DNA from 3 places in the Candidatus Sodalis pierantonii str. SOPE genome. Region 3 is predicted to be linked to each of the others. Evidence: riboswitches for the same ligand, from Rfam matches in the RefSeq annotation. Region 3 holds a riboswitch; each other region holds the start of a gene.
What was found. A riboswitch is a leader RNA that binds a small molecule or an ion and turns the genes downstream of it on or off. The one in region 3 is predicted to bind thiamine pyrophosphate.
Positions count from the first base shown of each region.

Region 1: another riboswitch for thiamine pyrophosphate. It lies ahead of thiM (hydroxyethylthiazole kinase); the one in region 3 lies ahead of thiC (phosphomethylpyrimidine synthase ThiC).
Region 2: another riboswitch for thiamine pyrophosphate. It lies ahead of SOPEG_RS08305 (TenA family protein); the one in region 3 lies ahead of thiC (phosphomethylpyrimidine synthase ThiC).

Region 1 is NZ_CP006568.1:3,281,531-3,289,187, reverse strand. It holds gene tsuB (thiosulfate utilization sulfurtransferase TsuB/YeeD) at 1-181, shown strand, start outside; gene SOPEG_RS16545 (GNAT family N-acetyltransferase) at 248-733, opposite strand; gene SOPEG_RS16540 (helix-turn-helix transcriptional regulator) at 1,008-1,730, shown strand; TPP riboswitch at 2,171-2,271, shown strand; gene thiM (hydroxyethylthiazole kinase) at 2,318-3,106, shown strand; gene thiD (bifunctional hydroxymethylpyrimidine kinase/phosphomethylpyrimidine kinase) at 3,103-3,906, shown strand; gene istA (IS21-like element ISSoEn3 family transposase) at 4,240-5,790, shown strand; gene istB (IS21-like element ISSoEn3 family helper ATPase IstB) at 5,802-6,551, shown strand; partial or broken gene SOPEG_RS25125 (IS256-like element ISSoEn2 family transposase) at 6,779-7,657, shown strand, end outside.
Region 2 is NZ_CP006568.1:1,623,291-1,630,947, forward strand. It holds partial or broken gene SOPEG_RS30825 (FAD-dependent oxidoreductase) at 1-121, opposite strand, end outside; gene SOPEG_RS08280 (MFS transporter) at 118-1,029, opposite strand; gene SOPEG_RS08285 (dihydrodipicolinate synthase family protein) at 1,223-1,975, opposite strand; gene SOPEG_RS27270 (dihydroxyacetone kinase family protein) at 2,034-2,177, shown strand; gene SOPEG_RS08295 (aldehyde dehydrogenase (NADP(+))) at 2,205-3,788, shown strand; gene SOPEG_RS08300 (IclR family transcriptional regulator) at 3,886-4,551, shown strand; TPP riboswitch at 4,877-4,978, shown strand; gene SOPEG_RS08305 (TenA family protein) at 5,236-5,934, shown strand; gene SOPEG_RS08310 (ABC transporter ATP-binding protein) at 5,931-6,686, shown strand; gene SOPEG_RS08315 (ABC transporter permease) at 6,683-7,453, shown strand; gene SOPEG_RS08320 (ABC transporter substrate-binding protein) at 7,479-7,657, shown strand, end outside.
Region 3 is NZ_CP006568.1:3,851,968-3,859,624, reverse strand. It holds gene thiE (thiamine phosphate synthase) at 1-613, opposite strand, end outside; gene thiC (phosphomethylpyrimidine synthase ThiC) at 603-2,429, opposite strand; TPP riboswitch at 2,531-2,644, opposite strand; partial or broken gene rsd (sigma D regulator) at 2,725-3,247, opposite strand; gene nudC (NAD(+) diphosphatase) at 3,355-4,122, shown strand; partial or broken gene hemE (uroporphyrinogen decarboxylase) at 4,171-5,236, shown strand; gene nfi (deoxyribonuclease V) at 5,248-5,943, shown strand; gene SOPEG_RS19110 (YjaG family protein) at 6,001-6,591, shown strand; gene hupA (nucleoid-associated protein HU-alpha) at 6,782-7,054, shown strand; partial or broken gene SOPEG_RS19100 (DUF1481 domain-containing protein) at 7,137-7,657, shown strand, end outside.

The sequences.
Region 1 (7,657 bases), 570 kb from region 3:
GCTTATCGAAGCGCAGTCCGCGATGGCGGCGTTACAGGCCGGCGACGAGCTGATCATTGACTTCGACTGCACGCAGGCGACGGAAAGTCTGCCCCAATGGGCGGCGGAACAGGGGCATCTCGTTACCGATTACCAGCAGGTGGGAGCCGCACAGTGGAGCATCACGCTTACAAAAGCCTGAGGCGGCGCCCGGGGAATAGCGCAGACGGCGAATCGCCAAAGCCCTTGATGGCGGCACTGGCCCCCATCAAGGGCGCGTGGATGCGGCGTTTCGACGCGATGAAGCCGGCGGCTGGCGGTGATGCATCAGATAGTATTCGCCGTTCTCCGCCAAACCGGTGGTAATGACGCGCCAGCCGTTATGCAGATAGAAGCGCAGCGCGCGTTGATTGAGCATGAGGCACTTCAGCGCCATCGTGCCCCGGCATAAAGGATAGCAGGCGTCCAGCAGGGCGGTCCCCACCTTTTGCCGTTGCCACTGGGGAGCAATAAACAGGTTATGCAAAAAACGGTCTTGCACCGTGAGCGAAGCAAAGCCGGCGATATCCTGGTCGATTTCCGCCACCAGGATCTTTTCCCCAAGCGTTACCGCGTCAAAATCCTCCAACTTCCAGTGGCGGTCGTCCAGCCACAGCCAGTTCGCTTTGCGTGAGGCGAGAAACAGCGTGCGCAAAAAGGGGCGGTCCGCTTCCTGATAATTTCTGACGGTAATGTCGCCGCTGTTCCTGTTCATTGCATGTCCTGCTGGCCGGGGAACCCAAAAGATGAGCGAGAGTTAATTATGGTACATGTTATTTAATGTTCAGGCTAATCAAAGTAACCGCAACGGATTGATTTGTTCGGCCCGATACTGTGACGGATAATTATAAACACCTCTGTTAGTGGTTGCTTCCATTGTGGGCTTCTTATACTATCCAACAATCATAAAGTAAAATAGCTGCACCGCCGGATTTCCATCATCGGTGTGATTATTCCGTTCATTCAAATAAATATAACAGGTAGAGATAATGGGTGACCCAAGCGATAAGGATTATATGCTATTCATCAACCAGATGAAGAAAAATATTAAACTTTATCTTTCACATATATTTAACGATTCCGATGTTTTCACTTTCGCCTACTTCATGATGAATAAGGGCGAAGGACACCCTGCCTATATGATATCCGATTACCCGGCGGGTTGGCTGAATCAATATCGTAATTATGGTTTTCAAAAAATTGACCCGGTACTGCTGATCGCCTGCCGTAAGTTTACGCCTTTTAGCTGGCAAAATAATCCCAATCTGCCGGACCAAAACTTTTATAAGATGTCTAGCGATTACGCCCTTGACAATGGTTATACCTTCACGCTGCATGATCCTGACAACAATCTGGCGACGCTAACAATAATTCAGATGAAGCAAGGTGCTGATTTTTATGATGTCATAGAGCGTGAAAAAGATAAATTCCAGATGTTGCTCATCACCACCCATGAAAAAGTCATCCGCTTTTTCGACGCGCGTAAGGAACAGGTGACCGAGGGGACTGAACAAGAACCCTGCCGGCTATCGCCGCGAAAAAAAGAGGTGTTGTTCTGGGCAAGCGTGGGTAAAACCTATAATAAAATCTCCACTATCCTGTCTATCAGCGAGGGGACTGTTAAATTTCATATTCGCAATATCAATAAACTTGGTGTGGCGAACGCAAAACACGCTATCACGCGCGCAATGGAACTGAAACTGTTAAGTTAGTCGTCTAGAAGATTTCCTTCTCAATCCAACGATACCATTGAGACCCTACTAATTAATCCATTTTTTTTATTTAATCTGTATAACCTATTTTGCTGTGGAGGATGTCGATTCCATTCCTTTAGTTCCCACAATATTTGTGTACTTTGTTCTCCCGGCGCTTGGACGTCATTAAAAGATCCGGGCTAATAACCCCCCGTCGGGTAAACCTGGAAAATAAAGAGGTAAAATAACGCGCCGTGCTGGCCCGGGGCATCGCTGTCGGGCACGCGCCCCGGCGGCGCGGCAAAAGTGAAACGCGTTATCGGGACCGAAAGCGCGATGGTTCCGTTGGTTGACGCGTTTGTCAGACGCTAGAGCGTAAATGGATTGTGTTCCGCCTGGCCATTGGGCTATCATGCCCGAAGGAAGACATCGCCGTTTATCCCTAAAAATGCTATTTTATCAATGACTCGGGGTGCCTCGACCGCCAGGTTAAGGCTGAGAAATACCCGTATTACCTGAACTGGATCATGCCAGCGTAGGGAAGTCACGGTCCCCATTCACCCGCGGAACCGCCTTCTTGATCGCCGGTGGGAGTAATGAGAACCATGCAACCCTCCGAATTACCGGGCGCAATTGCCGCCCAGACCCTGCTGCAACTGCGCCAGCAGGCGCCGCTGGTGCACTGCCTCACCAATGATGTGGTGCAAACCATTACCGCCAACATGCTGCTGGCTTTGGGCGCTTCCCCCGCTATGGTGCTGGAGCCGGAAGAGGCCGCGCAATTCAGCGCCATCGCAGATGCCTTATTGATTAATATCGGCACGCTATGCCAGCAGCGCGCCGAGGCCATGCTAGCGGCGATCGCCGCCGCCAGGACGGCGGATACGCCTTGGGTTCTGGATCCCGTCGGCGTCGGCGCGCTGGATTACCGCAGTCATTTCGCCCGGCGTCTGTTGACCCTGCAACCGGCGGCGGTGCGCGGTAACGCCTCGGAAATTTTAGCGCTGGCCGGCATTGTTCCTGCCGGCCGCGGCGTTGACAGCGGCGATGATTCCCTGCAAGCTCTGCCCGCCGCACGGGCGCTGGCCAAGGATTGCGGCGCGGTGGTAGCGGTAACCGGCGCGGTAGACGTGATTACTGACGGTATTCGCGTCTGGCAGGTCGATGACGGCCATCCGTTAATGACGCGCGTGACCGGTACCGGTTGCGCATTGTCGGCGGTGGTGGCCGCCTGCACGGCCTTGCCGGGCGAGCGGCTGGACAATGTCGCTGGCGCCTGCCGGCTGATGGCTCGCGCCGGCCGTCTGACCGCCGCCTGGGCGGCGGGGCCTGGCAGCTTTTCCAGCGGCATGCTCGATGAGTTGTATCGTCTGTGCGCGGAGGATGTGCAATGAGTCGAATTTACTATGCGCTGTCCATCGCCGGCACCGATCCCAGCGGCGGGGCCGGCATCCAGGCCGATTTGAAAACCTTTTCAGCGCTCGGCGCCTATGGCACTACGGTTGTGACCTCGCTGGTGGCGCAAAACACGCGCGGCGTACAGTCGGTCTATCCCATTGATGCGGCGTTTGTGGTGGCCCAGATGGAGTCGGTGCTGAGCGACGCGCGTATCGATAGCGCCAAAATCGGTATGCTCGGACAAGCATCGGTTATCCGCGCGGTGGCGGCCAAGCTACAAAAATACCCCATTCCCTGGCTGGTACTCGATACGGTCATGGTTGCGAAAAGCGGCGATGCGCTGTTGGATGAGGATGCGGTCACCAGCCTGCGGGATATTTTGTTGCCGTTAGCGTCAATTATTACCCCCAATCTTCCCGAGGCGGCGGTCCTGCTCGGCTGTGCGCCGGCGGTGGATGAGCATCAAATGCGTCTGCAGGGCCGCGCGCTTCTGACGTTGGGGTGTCAGGCGGTGGTGATGAAAGGCGGCCATTTGGCCGGCGGCGCAAGCCCGGACTGGCTGATCAGCCCGGAGTATGAGCTTCGCTTCGACAGCGCGCGGGTCGCCACACGCCACACCCACGGCACCGGCTGCACGCTGTCAGCCGCGCTGGCCGCGCTGCGCCCGCGTTATGATGATTGGCCGCAAACCCTGCGGGCGGCCAAAGCGTGGCTGCAGCAGGCGTTGCTGCATGCCGATGATTTACGCGTGGGGCAAGGTATCGGACCGGTCCATCATTTCCATGAGTGGTGGTGATACCCCTTCAAGAATGCCGGCGGCGTAGGTGAGCAGGTCATGCTCCAGCTGCAAATGCCGCGCATCGAAAGCGTTAAGCATGAAACTGGTCTCGGCGCGCTGCGGTCGGATCAGCAATGCGGGACGCGGCTGTGCCTGAGCGTTTGCTTCTGCCTGAGCGGTACTTGCTGGTTCCGGTCACATCCGATCACTGATTCCGATTTCACCCGATCACTAATTCTGATTTCATCCGATCACTGATTCCGGTCGCCCGATCAGCGATTCCGATTCTGTCCGATCGCTCATCTTCTGTTCCGCCATACTCTGGAGACTTTTAGCTTCCGGGGGCATGGCATGGCACGTAAAAAGAAGAAAGCGAGAACGGAAATGTGCATCTATATTAATGTCTTACGTATGAAATTCGAGCAGCGTCGCTCGAATCGCACTATCGCAGCAGCGCTCGGCATAGGCTGTACTACCGTGCACGATATCCTCGGCCGATTCACGGTAGCTAACCTGGCCTGGCCATTGCCGGCGGAACTGTCCCCCGTCGACCTCGACCGCCTGCTCTATCCCGGCAAATCCGGAAAAGTTATCAATACCTTACCCAGCTGGCTTGATATCGATACCGAGTTAAGCCGCAAGGGCATGACCAAGCAGCTGCCCTGGATGGAATATCAGTCCGCCGTGGGCGGTGATGCCCTCGGGTACTCACAGTTTTGTGCACTGTTCCGTGACTGGAAAAAGAAGCAGCGGCGTTCCATGCGCATGGAGCACAAGGCTGGCGAAAAGCTCTTCATCGACTTCTGTGGCTCCACCGTACCTATCGTCAACCCTGCGACCGGTAGCGTACGCCAGGTCGCTATCTTCGTCGCTGCCATGGGCGTGTCAGGCTATGCGTATATCGAAGCCTGCGAAGGCCAGGACATGGCATCGTGGCTCAACGCCAATAGCCGCTGCCTGCACTTCATGGGTGGGGTTCCGGAGCTGATGATACCTGATAATCTGCGCAGCGCTGTCAGCACCCCTGACCGCTATGAGCCGGTCATAAACCAGAGCTACCAGGCGCTGGCAAATCACTATGAGACAGTGGTGCTACCGGCGCGCCCGAGAAAACCGAAAGACAAGGCGAAGGCAGAATCAACTGTGCAGCTGGTAGAACGCTGGGTTTTGGCCCGGTTGCGTAAACGTAGGTTCTACTCGCTGGCCGAACTCAACCAGGTGATACGAGAACTCAATCATGAGTTGAATCTGCGCCCGATGCGTCATTACGGTGGACAAAGTCGCCTTGAACGCTTCGAGCAGCTGGACAAACCGGCTCTTGGGCCTCTACCGCCCACACAATGGGAATACAGTGAGTATCTCGTTGCCCGAGTGGGACCTGATTACCACATAGACTACGGCAAAAACTGGTACTCGGTGCCGCATCCGCTGGTTGGCGAGCACGTTGACGTCATCGCCACCCAACGGCTGGTGCAAATCCACCATAAGGGCGTCTGCGTGGCTACGCACCCTCGCAGCGATAACGCCTATAGGCACACGACTCAGGCGGCGCACATGCCGGCTAACCATAAGGGGCAGAGTCAGTGGACGCCGGAAAGGCTGTGCAGTTGGGCGCTGTCGGTGGGTGTGTGCACACTGAAAGTGGTCGAGTCCATCCAAAAGAGCAAAGCCCATCCGGAGCAGGCTTACCGCTCCGTGCTGGGGCTACTCAATCTGCAACGGCGCTATGAGACGACGCGACTGGAGAAGGCCTGCGCGCTGGCGTTGGAGAAAGGGTGCATTAACCGCTCTTTCATAGCCAACGTATTGAAACACGGTCGTGAAAGTGAGGTCACCCAGGACGGAGCCGGCGTATCAATGCTGGTTCACGAAAACCTCCGAGGTCCGGACAGTTATCACTAAGGAGAATAAATATGGATACACTGTTAATGGCTCTGCGAGAGCTGAAGTTGTCGGCAATGGTCCAGGCGTTGGAGACGCAACGCGAACTCCCGGGGAGTTATGGGGAGCTGGGGTTCGAGGAGCGGTTGTCGCTGATGGTAGAAGCGGAAAATTTGCATAGAAAAAACAACCACATATGCCGTCTGCGACGGCAATCGCAAATGCGCTTGCAGGCAAAACCGGAAGATATCCGCTATATCCCTAGCCGAGGAGTGACACCGGAACAGATGCGAGATCTGCTAGGGGGACAATATCTGAAATATCAGAAAAGCATACTCATCACGGGGCCGACAGGTACGGGCAAAACCTGGCTCAGTTGTGCGCTTGGTGAGCAGGCATGCCGGCAGCAATATAGCGTGCGTTACTGGCGAGTGGGTCGGTTGCTGGCCCATCTTCACCAGTGTCAGGTAGACGGGACCTATCTAAAACAGCTTAAGCAGTTAGAAAAAATAGAGTTACTGATCTTGGACGACGTGGGCCTAGAATCAATAAGTCCGATGCAGGCAACGATGCTGTTGGAGGTGATGGAAGATCGCTACGACAAAAGCAGCAGCATCCTGATCAGTCAACTGCCGGTGAAAAAATGGTATGGACTGATAGAAAACCCCACGACAGCTGACGCGTTACTCGATCGGTTAGTACACCCCAGCTATAGACTGGAACTTAAAGGCGAATCACTACGCAAAGAGCAAGGAGTAGCCAGCACAGGAAAAATAGACTAAACCCGAGTCAGAAGATGAGCGAACACGTGATCGAATATCACTGGAATGGGTGATCGGAAAATATCAGAATAACTGATCGGATGTCGCCGGAACAGCTGATCGGATACGTCGGAATCTGCAGTACTGGCGGCCAGGGTATAAATATAGCCCGGCGGGAGCCTGTTTAGAAATTTGTGTATTTGCCTGATTTTGATATGTTCAATCTAACATCAAAAACAGGTTAATTTATGGACGAAAAACAGTTGCAGGCTCTGGCTAACGAACTGGCCAAAAATCTCAAAACCCCTGAAGATCTCAGTCACTTCGATCGGCTGCTGAAAAAAATTAGCGTCGAAGCAGCTCTCAATGCCGAAATGACCCATCACCTCGGCTACGATAAAAATCAGCCTAAACCGGGGACCAACGCCCGCAACGGCTATTCCACAAAAACCGTTACCACTGGCGCTGCGTACTCCGCGCGATCGTGACGGTTCCTTTGAACCGCAACTGGTGAAGAAGAACCAGACCCGGATTACCGGGATGGATAACCAGATTTTATCGTTGTACGCCAAAGGGATGACCACCCGCGAGATCGCCGCCGCGTTCAAAGAGCTGTATGACGCCGATGTCTCGCCGGCGCTGGTCTCAAAGGTCACCGATGCGGTCATGGAGCAGGTTGTCGAATGGCAAAACCGGCCTCTGGATGCAGTCTATCCCATTGTTTATCTTGACTGTATCGTTCTAAAAGTCCGGCAAGACAGCCGCATCATCAACAAATCTGTGTTCCTGGCGCTGGGCATCAACATCGAAGGCCAGAAAGAGTTGCTAGGTATGTGGCTGGCCGAAAATGAAGGCGCAAAGTTCTGGCTGAACGTGCTGACAGAGCTGAAAAACCGCGGCCTGAACGATATCCTTATCGCCTGCGTAGACGGGCTGAAAGGTTTCCCTGACGCTATTAACGCGGTGTATCCGGAGGCGCGGCTCCAGCTATGTATCGTACATATGGTGCGCAACAGCCTGCGGTTCGTCTCCTGGAAGGACTACAAGGCCGTCACCCGCGACCTGAAAGCTATCTATCAGGCCCCTACGGAAGAAGCCGGCTTGCAAGGCGCTGGAAGCGTTCTCCA
Region 2 (7,657 bases), 2.2 Mb from region 3:
CGCCTTCCTCCGCCGCGCTTACCGCCGCGGCGACGCCGGCCGATCCCGCGCCCACCACTAGTACATCGATAGCCAACGGCTGCCGGGGTTGAAGAGATTGTGTCATGAGATCCTCCTTCATACCGGCAGACGGCGGCGCAGCGCAATGCCATACATCAACGCGGAAATCATCGCCATCGCCATCACAATCGCCGGGACAAACCCGCCGAAACGGTCAATAACGATGCCGGTGACGATCGGCGCGCAGGCCCCGCCGAGGAAGCCGCCGAAATTTTGAATACTGCTCACCGAGGCCACCAGCCGTTTAGAGGTGACGGCCTCGGCGGCCAACGTCCAGTAGTTACCGGAAGAGAGGCTATAGGTGAACATGCCGAGCGTCAGCAGTGCCACGCCGCCGGCGATATAAGGTAACGCGGAGAGCAGACCGGCGCGGTTGAGGGTGAACCCCTGCGCCTGTTGCAAATAGGTGGGTAACCAGCTGATATAAAACCAGAACACATATTGCAGGCAAAAACCGCCGATGACCATGTACCAGGTCGAGGCATAACGGAACAGCTGACTCCATTCGTTAAGCGATACCCTGCCCTGCTGCGCAGCGGGCGCCTCCTGGCGGTGCTGCTGGCCGGCGGTAATATAGCGCAATTCATCGCTGTGCAATCGCGGGTGCTGTTCGGGTTCGCTGTAAACCACCAGCCAGCCCAACAGGGCTACGAAGCCGAAGATCCCCATAATGATGAACATCGCCGGCCAGCCGAAGTATTCCATCAGCAGCGTGGAAACCGGAGGCGCTAGCGCCAGACCGACCTGGGTGGCCGCCAGGGCCAGCAGTAGCTTGACGCCGAAGCGGTCTACCACCCAGCCGGTGGGTAAATTCATAATGGCGTAAGGCCAGACGAACGCCGAGAGCACCACCCCCATCATGGCGTTGCTGATATGCAGATCCTGCATGATTTGCGGCGCCGCCACCGACAGATTGCCGCGATCGAGGTAATTGGTAATGGTCAATAATGCGATAATGCCGATGATCACCCAGCGTAGGTTACGTCCTTTGGGACGGGGCAAATCCAGCGGCGCCGACGCGGCGGGCGGTTTGCGCCCGTCGTGCGCGAGTGTTGATTGGTAAGATTTCATCGCCGTAGGCCTCCATCGCGCCCGGGTACAGTGGGCGCTGGGCTATTTTATTATTGATGCCTGCGCCTTGACGGGACGCAGGCCGTAGCGGCTAACTCATAAGCTGATCAAATGCCTGTTTAATTTCACGTTTTAACGCCTCGCTGACGGGCTGCATGGGCGGACGCGGCTGGAACAGCGGCACCCCCTGCAACGACTGAATATACTTCACGCAGGCCGGCAGATTATCGTGGGGTAAGGTGTTCCACAGTTTGGCCAGGCGGAAATGTAAATCCCGCGCCGTTCGGTGATCGTTTTGCTCCACGGCGGTGAACATTTTGTGCACCACCGACGGCACCGCGCTGGTCAACGCCGAAATGGCGCCCTGACAGCCCAGGGCAAAACCGGGATACAACAGCGCATCCACGCCGCTGACGATAATTTTGTCCGGACAGCTGAGCAACAAATCGGATACGGCTTTCAGGTCGCCGGAGCTTTGCTTCATCCCCACCACCCCCGGCACTTCTTCCATAATGCGGCTCATCAGCTCCAGGCTGAGATAATTCCAGGGAATGACGTTATAAATCAGAATCGGAATGCCGGTGGCGTCATAAATCTCGCGGAAATGGCGCACGGTGGCGTCCGCGTCGGGCTTGAACAAGTAGTGAACCGGCGTCACCTGGAGCGCATCAAGCTTCAGCCTTTCAAGCAACTTCACCCGCGCGATCGCCTGCCGCGTGCTGTTGACGATAAGTCCCGCCACAAACGGCACGCGCCCCTGGTTGGTATCATACGCCTCGGCCATCGCCTGTTTGAATTCCTCGTCCGAGAGGGTGTGGCCTTCGCCGGTACTGCCGCCGACCACGATCGCGCTGGCGCTGGCGCTAGAGAGTCAGCCGGTGCCGGAGGATCCACGCGCCCTGATGCGCGCCACGCTTGAAGAGACGCTGGCGGCATTTCAGCAACGGCCCAACCGCATCGGCCGCGCGCGCATGTTCGCGGAACGCTCTATCGGTCTGGACGATCCCGGCCAGGTGGCGCTGTTGCGAATGGTGGAAGCTTTGTAATCACGTGACTTTATCGGGAGGATACTAATGGAACTGACGGGTAATCTGATTTTGGGGAATCGCTGCACCCGGGGCGGCGGCAACGGATTCTATGCCGATGAGCCTAGCCAGGACTGTCCCCTGGCGCCCGAGTTTTTTGCCGCCGATGCCGCGAATGTCGACCTCGCCTGCCAACTGGCCGAGCAGGCCTTTGACGCCTACCGCGCGCTGCCGTTGTCGACCCGCGCCGACTTTTTAACGCGCATCGGCGAAAACATCGTGGCGCTGGGGGATAGCCTTATCATCCGCGCCGTACAGGAGACCGGCCTGCCTCGCGGCCGCATTGAAGGGGAACGCGCCCGCACCGTCGGCCAGCTGGCGATGTTTGCCGCGGTGGTGCGCCGGGGGGGGGGGGAATTTTTGCAGGCCATCGTCGAGGAAGCTCTGCCGGAGCGTAAGCCGCTGCCGCGTCCCGACCTACGCCAGTGCCACATCCCGCTCGGCCCGGTGGCGGTGTTCGGCGCCAGCAATTTCCCGCTGGCGTTTTCCGTGGCCGGCGGCGATAGCGCCTCGGCGCTGGCGGCCGGGTGCCCCATCGTGGTAAAAGCCCACCCGTCCCACCCCGGCACCAGCGAACTCGTCGGACGTGCCATACAACAAGCGGCACAGCAGCTCGCACTACCGGAAGGGGTTTTCTCCCTGTTGCACGGCGGCGGCCATGAGGTGGGGGAGCGGCTGGTCACGCATCCGCTTATTCCAGGCCGTGGGATTTACCGGCGCGCGCGCGGCCTGGCACTGCTGGCGCTGGCGCTGCGGCGAACGGTGCCTGTGCCCTTTTACGCCGAGATGAGCAGCATTAATCCGCAGATCCTGCTGCCCACGGCGCTGGCGAACCGATCAACGGAGCTGGCCGCCCGCTTTGTGGACTCGCTGACCCTGAGCGTCGGCCAATTTTGCACCAGTCCTGGGCTGGTCCTGGCGCTGAAAGGCAAAGCGCTGACGCAATTCTGCCAGCATCTGACTGCAACACTTGCCAAGGCCCCCGCAGCCACCATGTTAAGCCGCGGGATTTGGCAGGCCTGGCGGGATAAAGCCGCAGGGCTCGCCGCCGTCGACGGCGTGAGCCTGCTGGCCCAGGGGCAACCGGTGCAAAGCGCCAATCAGGGGCAGGCGTCGGTGCTCTACACCGACGGGGCGCACTTTCTTGCCGAGCCTCGGTTGAGCGAAGAAGTGTTCGGCCCCACGTCGCTGGTGGTGGGCTTTGACGATGACGCGCAATTACAGCAGGCGATCCGCGCGCTGGAGGGGCAATTGACCTTGACGCTGCATTTGGACGAGGCCGACCATCCGCTCGCCCAGACGCTGCTGCCAACGCTTGAGCGTCGCGCCGGCCGCCTATTGGTCAATGGTTTTCCCACCGGGGTAGACGTTGGCTATGCCATGGTTCACGGCGGTCCGTTTCCGGCCACCAGCGACGCGCGCTCGGCGTCGTTCAGGCGTATGCCGGCGCCTTGCAGGGCGCGACGCCTGATGCCTTTTGGTATAGGGAAGGTTAAGCGATGCAAAAATCCCACTATTCGAGATATACTCGACATTATCGAAGGCGTTGGCGCAAAGCGGCCCATGCCGTGACCGCCCGCGCACGGGGCGGCGCCGGGGTCGTCGGTGTCAAGGTTAAGGGCGGCGTGAGGCCGTCCGGATTGTCTGGCGGGTCATTGATGGGGTGGGTATGAACAACAGCGCCAATAGTGAAACAACCAATCAGGCGTCAATCAAAAGCCTGACCAAGGTGCTGCAAATATTGGAATGCTTCTCTCAGCGGGATGCGAACCTGACGCAGGCCGAAATCGCCGGACGCACGGGGCTGCCGCGCGCCACCACCCATCGTCTGGTCTCCTCCCTACGCGACATCGGCCTGTTGGAGCAAAACGGTAAACGCGACACCTATAAGCTGGGCATGAAATTATTCCAGTTGGGCAGTCTGGTGCTGCATAATCTCGACCTCGATAGTCACGCGCGGCCATACGCCACCCAGTTGCAGCTGATTACCGATGAAAACACCCATCTATGTATATTTGACGGCGCACAAATGGTCTATGTTGAGCGCCAGGCGATGAACAGCAGCGGCAACACCATGATAACCCGTATCGAAGCGGCGCTGGTGCATTGCACCAGCGTGGGCAAAGCGTTCCTTGCCTGGCAACTCCCCCCCACGCTTATCAATAAAATCATCAGCGACACGCTGATTGAGCGCACGCCGCACACCTTGACCGACGGCGATGCCCTGCTTGCAGAGCTGCGGCTTACCCGCGAGCGGGGCTATTCTTTTGATCTGCAAGAAAATGAGCTGAGCGTTCACTGCGTCGGCGCCCCCGTGCGCGGCACCAATGGCTAGGTTTTCGCCGCGGTCAGCGTATCCGGGCCTGCGGATCGCCTTCCTCTGCCTAGACTGGAGGGGCTGGCCGGCCTGGTAATGGAAACTGCCCATAAAATCTCACTGGAACTCGGCTGGACGCCGGGCAGGCTCCAGAGCGCACCGTCGGCCACTGCGCCGCTCGACGCGCTGTCATCGCATCCTGACTAATACGCCTCTCTTGTTCTCCCTTTTGCCGCGACCGACGGTCCACGGGTAGGCCTCCGCGGCCCGCGCGCGTCGTGGTCCGCGCAGCCGTCCGATGCGCCGGTAAGGATTGAAATAAAAAAACGAATCCCGTATAACTAGCGTATCCGAGGGGTGTCTTGTCTGGACTGAGATGGCTATCGCCGAACCCTTTGAACCTGATCTGGGTCATGCCAGCGAAGGGACGGTCGGTAATAGCTTGTTGCCTATTCACCTTAGCGTACCCGGATCTCCGCACCCTGATTGGAGGTCTCATGCATTTTCCCCCTGTCCGTGACATCGTCCGCCGTTATTCGCTCTGGCTGCCGCTGGCCGCTGTCGCTTTGCGCGCATGCTCGCTCTCCGCCCCCCGGCACGCAATGACATGCCCTGCCTACTCCCCCTGTCCTAAGGTCTCCTGCAAGGGTGCACTTATCGCCCTGCCGGGCCGCGGCTGTCTTTCATAAAGGAATGCTCGCCATGAATCGAACCGCTTTCGAGCACGGTCTGTACGGACGCTTAAAACAAGAAGCAGGCCATCACTGGCAGGCTTATATTCATCACGATTTTGTCCGCCAACTGGCGGCGGGTACGCTGCCGGACGGCGCTTTTCGCTGCTATCTTGTGCAAGACTATCTCTTTCTTATTCATTTCGTCCGGGCTTATGCCCTGTTGGCCTACAAATTGCGCACGCTGCCGGAGATCCGCGCCGCGGTAGTTTCCCTGGAGGCTATCGTGAAAGAATTGCCGATGCATGTGGCCTATTGCGCGCAATGGGGGCTGCGCGAGGAGGAGATGGCAAAAGAGCCCGAAGCCAACGAGACGTTGACCTATACCCGCTATGTGCTGGATATCGGCCAGTCCGGCGATGTCCTTGACTTGCTGGTCGCGTTGATTCCCTGCGTCGCGGGCTATGCCGAAATCGGCCAGCGCCTACGGGATGATCCCGCCACGGTTCTGGCGAGCAATCCCTATGCTGAATGGATCCAGAATTACTCTGACGGCGACTACCTGAGCGGCGCGCGGGCCGCCATCGATCAATTAGAGCGCGTAGGCCAGGCGCGCGGCGCCGAACAGCGTTTTGACGCTCTGTCCGCCATTTTCACCACCGCCACCCGGCTGGAAAGCGCTTTCTGGCAAATGGGGTTGACGCCCCACCCCACGGTAATAGCCGTATGATCGCTGCCGTGACGCCCGCGCCCCCTGCAGCAATCGGGATTGTGGTGCGTGACCTGACGCTGCGCCTGAATAATCGGGTCCTGTTCGACAAACTGAATTTTACCCTCGACGGCGGCCAATGCGCTGCGGTGCTGGGCGCGAGCGGCGTGGGTAAAACCAGCCTGCTGAAGATCATCGCCGGTCTGACGCCGGCGGACGCCGGTACCGTCAGCGGCAGCGATGGCCTGCCCCTTGCCGGTCGGATTGCCTATATGGGGCAAAAGGACCTGCTCTATCCGTGGTTGACGGTGAAACAAAATATTACCCTCGGCGCGCGTTTGCGCAGAGAGAAAGCCGAGAGCGACTGGGCCGACTACTTACTTGCCGAGGTCGGCCTGGACGGCGTCGGCGCGAGCCTGCCCGCCGCGCTTTCCGGCGGTATGCGGCAGCGCGCCGCCCTGGCCCGAACGCTCTACGAACGTCAGCCCGTGGTACTGATGGACGAGCCGTTCTCTGCCCTCGACATCCTGACCCGCGCCAAGATCCAGGCGCTGTCGGCACGGTTGCTTAGCGCGCATACCGTGATGCTTATCACCCACGATCCCCTCGAGGCGTGCCGCCTGAGCCATCGGCTGTGGGTCCTCGCCGGGCAACCCGCGCGGTTTCTCACCGGCCTGGACCTCGCCGGCGAGTCGCCGCGGGCGCCGGATGATCCCGCCGTGCAGCAAAGCCAGGGCGCGCTGTTGCGCCAACTACTGGGGAGCGCGGAATGATAGCGGCGATTAATGCGCCGGGCGCGCGCTGGCGGCAAGGCCTGACGGTGGCCGCCGGTCTGCTGTTGCTATGGTGGCTGATTACCCTGACGGGCATCCCCGCATTCCTCCTGCCCTCGCCGACGGCCGTGGCCACTGCCCTGTGGCGCGGCCGCCTTCTACTGGCGCATCACGGTGCTATCACCGCGCTGGAAATTATGGGCGGCCTACTGATCGGGGTGGTTTTGGGCGGGCTGCTGGCGCTGGGGATGGTTCATTTCCCCCGATTGCAGCGTTGGTTAATGCCAGTGGTGCTCACCAGCCAGGCGATACCGGTTTTCGCGCTGGCGCCGCTGCTGGTGCTGTGGTTCGGCTACGGCATGAGCGCCAAAGTGGCGATGGCGGTGCTTATCATCTTTTTCCCGATCGTGTCGGCCTTTTTCGACGGGCTGCGCCGGGTAGATAACGACTATCTGGATTTGGCGCGCACCCTGCGCGCGTCGTCCTATGCGCAACTGCGCCATGTCAGATTGATGGCCGCGCTGCCGGCATTCGGTTCCGGGTTGCGCATGGCGGCCGCCGTCGCCCCTATCGGCGCCATTATCGGTGAGTGGGTCGGCTCGGCCGAAGGACTGGGGTATGTAATGCTTAACGCCAATGCGCGCATGCAAGCCGATATGTGTTTCGCCGCCCTGCTGATTCTGGTGGTAATGACGCTGTTGTTATGGACGGTAGTGGATGCGCTGATTCGGCGCCTTATTTTCTGGATGCCGGAAAACGGCGCCTGATGCGTTTTTTTAATGGGTAACGACAATGATAAAACAGAGTATTGCCGCTCTTCTCCTCGCCGCCGCCGGCTATGCCGGCGCCGCGGATAAGATTACGCTGGTGCTGGATTGGCATATTAATCCCGATCACGCACCGATTATCGTGGCTCAGCAGATAGGCGCCTTCCGGGCGGCGGATTTGGACGTTACGCTGGTGCCGCCGTC
Region 3 (7,657 bases):
ACTGTAAGGCGGAGGTTGCCTGGCGCCAATCCGGCGCGCGGGTGATGGCGCTGACCACCGCGACGCTGCCCACGCCGCACGCCAATACCGCCTCCACCTGTTCACGACCGATTCCCCCAATGGCCACGGTGGGGATAGGCGGCAGCTCGGCGACCAGGCGTCGCAGCGTCTCCAGCCCTTGAGGGCGGGACGGCATCACTTTCGTGGCGGTGGGAAAGATGTGACCAAGGGCGATATAGGAGGGCTGCCAGGCCAGCGCACGCGCCAGCTCCGTTTCGTCGTGGGTGGAAAGGCCCAGCCGCAGGCCGGCGGCGCGTAGGGCGTCGGCGTCGGCGCTAACCATATCCTCTTGGCCCAGATGCACACCGTAGGCGCCATATTGGATAGCCAGCCGCCAGTAATCGTTGATGAACACCCGGGCGTCATAACGGCGACCCAGCAGGACCGCCGCTTCGATATCCGCCGCCACCTGCGTTTCGCTGCGGTCTTTGATGCGCAATTGTACCGTGGTCACGCCGGCATCCAGCATGCGCACCAGCCAGGCCAGCGAATCCACTACCGGATAGAGGCCGAGACGATGCGGTACCGGCGCAAAGGGCGCTTTAGTCTTCATCGCTCACCTCGCTATCGGCAGACGGCAGATAGATATCGCCGCCGGGTTCGCGAAACGCCGAAGCCATGCCGGCCATCCCTGCCGCTTTGGCCAGCGCCGCTTGAGCGTCCGCGAAGTCGCGCACCTCGCGGGATATTTTCATCGAACAGAATTTCGGGCCGCACATGGAGCAGAAATGTGCCACTTTACCCGACGCCTGCGGCAGCGTTTCGTCGTGATAGGCGCGGGCGATGTCGGGATCCAGCGCCAGGTTGAACTGGTCTTTCCAGCGAAACTCGAAACGCGCTTTCGACATCGCGTTATCGCGGATTTGCGCGCCGGGGTGCCCTTTGGCGAGATCGGCGGCGTGGGCGGCGATTTTATAGGTAATCAAACCCTGTTTGACGTCTTCTTTATTGGGTAGCCCAAGATGCTCTTTCGGCGTGACGTAGCAGAGTATCGCGCAACCGTACCAGCCGATAAGCGCGGCGCCGATACCGGATGTGATATGGTCGTAGCCGGGCGCGATATCGGTGGTGAGCGGCCCCAAGGTATAGAAAGGCGCTTCATGACAATGCGTCAGCTGTTCGGTCATATTGCGCCGGATCATCTGCATCGGCACATGTCCCGGCCCTTCGATCATGACCTGCACATCGTATTCCCACGCGATGTTGGTCAGCTCGCCCAGCGTATAAAGCTCGGCGAACTGCGCCTCATCGTTGGCGTCTTGGATCGACCCCGGACGTAGCCCGTCGCCCAGCGACAACGCCACGTCATAGGCGGCGCAAATTTGGCATATTTCGCGGAAATGCGCATAGAGAAAATTTTCCTGATGGTGCGACAGATACCATTTGGCCATGATGGAGCCGCAGCGCGAGACGATGCCGGTCAGACGTCGCGCGGGCATCGGCACGTAGCACAGCAGCACGCCCGCGTGCAGGGTGAAATAATCTACGCCCTGTTCCGCTTGCTCCAGCAGCGTATCGCGGAAGATAGCCCAAGTGAGGTTTTCCGCCATGCCGTGGACTTTCTCCAGCGCTTGATACAGCGGGACGGTGCCGATAGGCACCGGGCTATTGCGCAAAATCCATTCACGGGTTTCATGAATATAGCGACCGGTGGAGAGATCCATCACCGTATCCGCGCCCCAGCGGGTGGCCCACACCAGCTTTTCCACCTCTTCCTCAATTGAGGAGGTGACCGCCGAGTTGCCGATGTTGGCGTTGACCTTGACCAAAAAGTGGCGGCTGATGATCATCGGCTCCGCTTCGGGGTGATTGATGTTGGCGGGAATGATGGCGCGGCCGGCGGCCACCTCATGGCGCACGAACTCCGGGCTGATATTTTCCGGCAGCGCCGCGCCGAATGCCTGCCCGGGGTGCTGCTGACGCAGGGTACCGCCGCGGATGCGTTCCCGACCCATATTTTCCCGCAGCGCGATAAACTCCATTTCCGGCGTAATGATGCCGGCGCGAGCGTAGTGCATTTGGGTAACGCAGCGGCCTGTTAGGGCGCGCCGCGGCGTGGGCGGTGCGGCGAAGCGCAAGTGGGCCAGCCCGGCGCGAACGTCAATGGGCACCGTCGGATCGCCATAGGGACCGGCGGTATCGTAGACCGGCACCGGCTCGTTATCCTCATACTGCGCCTCAGCGCCGTGGCCGCCGATGAGGGTGGGGCTGAGCTGGATTTCGCGCATCGGCACGCGAACTGACGGGTGCTGTCCTTGCAAATAGATGCGGCGGGAGCGGGGGAAATCGGTGCCGGTGAGGGTATCAATAAACGCCTGCGCCTGCGCGCGGCTGGTGCGGCGTGAAACGGGAGGAGCAGATGATGACATAGCAAGTTCCTTAATAAGATTACCGGGAGTTGCTTGTCAGGAGCGTTGCGGGAAGTAATGAATGGCGCCGCGGCCGTGATGAGGGGCAATGACGCCAGACAGAATGAATTACTCTTGTTCCCTTCGCAGGTTTTAACTTGATCAGGTTCCGCGGATCCCGAATGAACGATCTCAGCCCGGCGTAACATACGCGCTGGGCACTCCGACAAGATGATGGTCCGCCAGGCGGACCGTTACAGGCTACATTTTCTTGGCACTAAATGGCAACGTCGGCGCTGACCGTTACCTGGGTGATTCAGGCCGGGCGGGCAATATCGGCGCTATTGGCGGCAGGGAGGGCCGATGCGGCCTGCACACTGTACTCCAGCGCCTGCTGAATCAGTTTATCCTCAAGGATGAAACGGTTCGCCAACGCTTCACCCACGCCAGACAACGCTTCCTGGAACGCCAGACAACGCTTCCTGGAACGCCAGATAGTTGTCGTGGTCGATAGCGCTTTCAAGGTGACTGTCGTAAAGCGCCATGATCTGCTGCGTGTTTTCTTGTAGAGCGCTGTAAATCAGCGCGGACGTCGTTTCCCCTTCCGGCACGATACGATCGTAAACGTGGAAATGACCGGCGGAGAGATAATCCACCAACTGATGGCAAAAGGCGTCCAGCGCTTCTTCGTCCAGGGGAGTATGCTTTTCTTTGTTGGGCTTTAGGCCGATCAAATGGTAGTACGCCACCAAAAGTCCCTTGCGGGCCTGTAACCACTGATCAATAAATTCATTATTGCCAGCAACGCATTTCGCCAGATTTTCCAACTGGTTTAGCATGATTGACTCCGTAGTGATAAAAATAACGCTGCGTGACGGATAAATAAAAGCGAGTAAAACGTTAAGGTTTTCTAGCTTGCCAGTGAATAAGAGGTAATGCAACTAAAATGGAACACGAACTTAGTGGGTATGAACGGGGCTGGTGGATGGTCAGCCAGGAGGCCAAACTCTGGCTGCCGCAGGGGGAACTGCCTTTCGGCAGCTCGGCGGATGCGGGACTGACCGGCATGCTGGCGCTGCCCATCAGCGAATGGGCGGGGGATCCGGTCTGGCTGGTGCGCCAAACAATGCCGCGGGACATGGGATCGGGGCGGCAAATGCTTGATGCCGAGCCGGGCCTGTTCCAACTGGCCGAGCGGGGCGTGCAGCTTGCGGAGTTCTACCGTTCGCATCGTCATTGCGGTTATTGCGGCCACCGGATGCGCTTGAGTAAAACGGAATGGGCCTGCCTGTGCGACCATTGCCACGAACGTTATTACCCGCAAATCGCCCCTTGCATTATCGTGGCCATCCGCCGCGATGACCAGATTTTGCTGGCGCGCCACCGCCGCCATCGCGGAGACATCTATACCGTGCTGGCCGGCTTTGTTGAAGTGGGCGAAACGCTGGAGCAATGCGTCGCGCGTGAAGTGATGGAGGAAACGCAGGTGCAGGTGAAAAATGTGCGTTACGTGACCTCCCAGCCCTGGCCGTTTCCCCATTCGCTGATGATGGCGTTTATGGCCGATTATGACCGGGGCGACATCCAGCATGATCCGAGCGAGCTTCTCGACGCCGGCTGGTATCGTTACGACGCGCTACCGCCGCCGCCGCCCGGGACCGTGGCGCGCCGGTTGATCGAAGATACCGTTGCCCTTTGTCGCACGCATCGGTAAAACTCGGTGCCCATGCTACAATTCACCCATAACAGCAAGGATACCCGAATGAGTGAATTGAAAAACGACTGCTATTTGCGCGCCCTGCTGCGCCAGCCGGTCGACGTAACGCCGGTCTGGATGATGCGCCAGGCCGGCCGTTATTTGCCGGAATACAAAGTCACGCGCGCCGAGGCTGGCGATTTCATGTCGCTGTGCCGCAATGCCGATCTGGCCTGTGAGGTGACGCTGCAACCGCTGCGCCGCTACCCGCTGGACGCCGCCATTCTGTTTTCCGATATTCTCACCGTCCCGGACGCCATGGGACTGGGCCTGTGGTTTGAACAGGACGAAGGGCCGCGCTTTACGCGTCCCATACAAAGCCGACGCGACGTGGAACACCTGCCGATCCCCGATCCCGAGCAGGAGCTTGGCTATGTGATGAACGCGGTGCGCGCCATTCGCGGGCGTCTGGAGGGGGCGGTACCGTTAATCGGTTTCTCGGGCAGTCCCTGGACGCTGGCCACCTATATGGTGGAAGGCGGCAGCTCCAAGGCCTTCACCAAAATCAAACAGATGCTGTACGCCGAGCCGGAAACGCTACATTTGCTGCTGGATAAACTGGCGGACAGCGTGGTGTTGTATCTGAACGGCCAAATCCGCGCGGGCGCCCAGGCGGTCATGCTGTTCGACACCTGGGGCGGCGCGCTGACCGGCGCGGGATTATCGCGAATTTTCCCTGCACTATATGCACAAAATCGTTGACGGCCTCCAGGGTGAACATGAGGGCCGCCGGATGCCGGTAACGCTATTTACCAAGGGCGGCGGCCAATGGCTGGAAGCGATGGCCGCCACCGGTTGCGATGCGCTCGGCCTTGACTGGAGCACCGATATTGCGGACGCTCGCCGCCGGGTTGGCGACAAGGTGGCATTGCAGGGGAATATGGACCCGTCGGTGCTCTACGGCTCGCCGGCGCGAATCGAGCGCGAAGTGGCCGCTATACTGGAGGGTTTCGGCCCAGGCGAGGGGCATATCTTCAATCTTGGGCATGGCATTCATCAGGATGTGCCGCCGGCGCACGCGGGCCATTTCGTTGAGGCGGTACACCGGCTGTCGCAGCCTTATCACCGTTAGGACATAGACGTATGGATATCGCAGCGCTGCGCGCCGAACAGATAGCCACGGCGGGAAAAATTATACGCCACGACGATTTCGCCTTTACCCAGCCTGCGCTTATCGCCGGCGCCGATGTCGGCTTTGAGCAAGGGGGCGAGGTCACGCGCGCCGCCATTGCCCTGCTGCGCTTTCCGTCGCTGAAGCTCTTGGAATATCAGGTGGCGCGTGTCGCCACGACAATGCCCTATATTCCCGGCTTTTTGTCGTTTCGCGAATATCCGGCGCTGCTGGCGGCATGGGACAAGCTTGGCCGCCGTCCCGATTTGTTGCTGGTGGACGGCCATGGCATTTCGCATCCGCGGCGTTTGGGCGTAGCGAGCCATTTCGGCCTGTTGGTGGATATCCCGATCATCGGCGTGGCCAAGCGACGCTTATGCGGTCAATTCGCGCCGCTGGCGGAAGAACAGGGGGCGCTGGCGCCGCTGATGGACAAAGGCGAGCAACTGGCCTGGGTGTGGCGCAGCAAACCGCGCTGCAATCCGCTGTTTATTTCCACCGGCCATCGGGTGGGGCTGAAGTCGGCCCTGCATTGGGTGCAACTTTGCATGCGCGGCTACCGCTTGCCGGAGCCGACGCGCTGGGCGGATGCGGTGGCATCGAACCGCACGACTTTTCAGCGCTGGCAGCAGGGGCGGGATGAAGCGGACTTTTTCCCGCCGCAATAGAGTCTGGCGCGAATTTCAGGTAAATTGCGCGCAAGATAAAGAGTAATGGGACACCCAATGTTACGTAATCCGATACATTTGCGCCTGGAAAAGCTGGAAAGCTGGCAACATATCACGTTTATGGCTTCCCTCTGTGAGCGCATGTATCCTACCTATCAGCTGTTTTGTCTACAAACCGCCTTTGGCGACGCGGCGATTTTTCGGCGCATTCTGGATCTCGTCTGGGAGACGCTGGTAGTAAAAGATGCTAAGGTCAATTTCGATTTGCAGCTGGAAAAACTTGAGGAAGCGATTCCGGCCGCCGATGATTATAATTTTTATGGCGTTTATCCCGCAATAGACGCCTGTGTCGCTTTAAGTGAACTTCTTCACTCTCGCTTGAGCGGAGAAACGTTGGCGCATGCCGTCACCGTAAGCGAGACGTCTATTCGTAGCGTGGCGATGGTGGAAATGACCCAAGCGGAACGGGAAATGACTGAAGAAGAGCTAAATGCATTGCCGGCCATTGAGCAGGAATGGGATGTGCAATGGGAAATTTACCGTTTATTGGCGGCCAGCGAAGAACGCGACATTGAATTGATTAAAGGACTGCGCGCCGATCTGCGCGAGGTCGGAATTAGCAATATTGGGATAAATTTGCAGCAATAAGGCAGAAAAACGTGATTTAACACCTGTTTTGCTGGTCCATAAGGCTTCACATTAGCACCCTGTCTGGTCTACATTTGGGGGGGCGTGAAAAAAGTGGCTATCGGTGCGTGTATGCAGGAGAGTGCTGTCAATCGGCATATCCGTCGCACTCGATGCTTAGCAAGCGATAAACACACTGTAAGGATAACATATGAACAAGACTCAACTGATTGATGTAATTGCTGATAAAGCTGATCTTTCTAAGGCACAAGCGAAGTCTGCGCTGGAATCCACTTTGGCAGCAATTACCGAGTCTCTTAAAGAGGGTGATGCAGTACAATTGGTTGGTTTCGGCACTTTCAAAATTAATCATCGTAGCGAACGCACTGGCCGCAATCCGCAGACTGGCAAAGAAATCAAAATTGCAGCTGCCAACGTACCTGCCTTTGTTTCTGGTAAAGCACTGAAAGACGCAGTCAAATAAACGCAGTGTGCAGGTGAAAACAATAAGCAGAGGGGCAACCATGCCCCTTTTGTCTTTACGGCTTTGTGGTCGGATAGGGCTTATGGCTTTGATGCTGACGGCATGTAGCTTCCATCACCCCCCCCCGCGTTTACCGCCACCGGTTATATCGCCGATCGCGGCGCTGATACGGTCGTGACCCGTTATGAATACCCGCAGGGCGAGGTGCGTCAGATCCGCCGACAGCAAAGCGGAGAACAACCTGAAACGGTACAGCTACGCTTCGACCAGCAGGGTAAGCTGAGTTTCATGCAGCGCGAGCGCAGGCAGCGGCGAGAATCCCTTAGCGATGACGAGACGGAGCTGTATGCGTTCGAGGCCCGCCGCGTGCTGGAAGTCAGCCAGGCGCTGCGCGCCGGCCAGGTCCGGTTAAAGCAGGGGATTTGGCATAACGGTGTGATTACGCTTTGCCAAGGTGGGACGGCGACGCCAGATTTCGACGCGCGCGCCGCGGGTTGGCTTGCCGGCCGCACCCGCAACGCGTCGGGAGACTTAGGGATTGCCTGGTTGGAAGCGCCGGAAGGTACGCAGCTGCTGCTGGTCGCCAATGAGAATTTCTGCCGC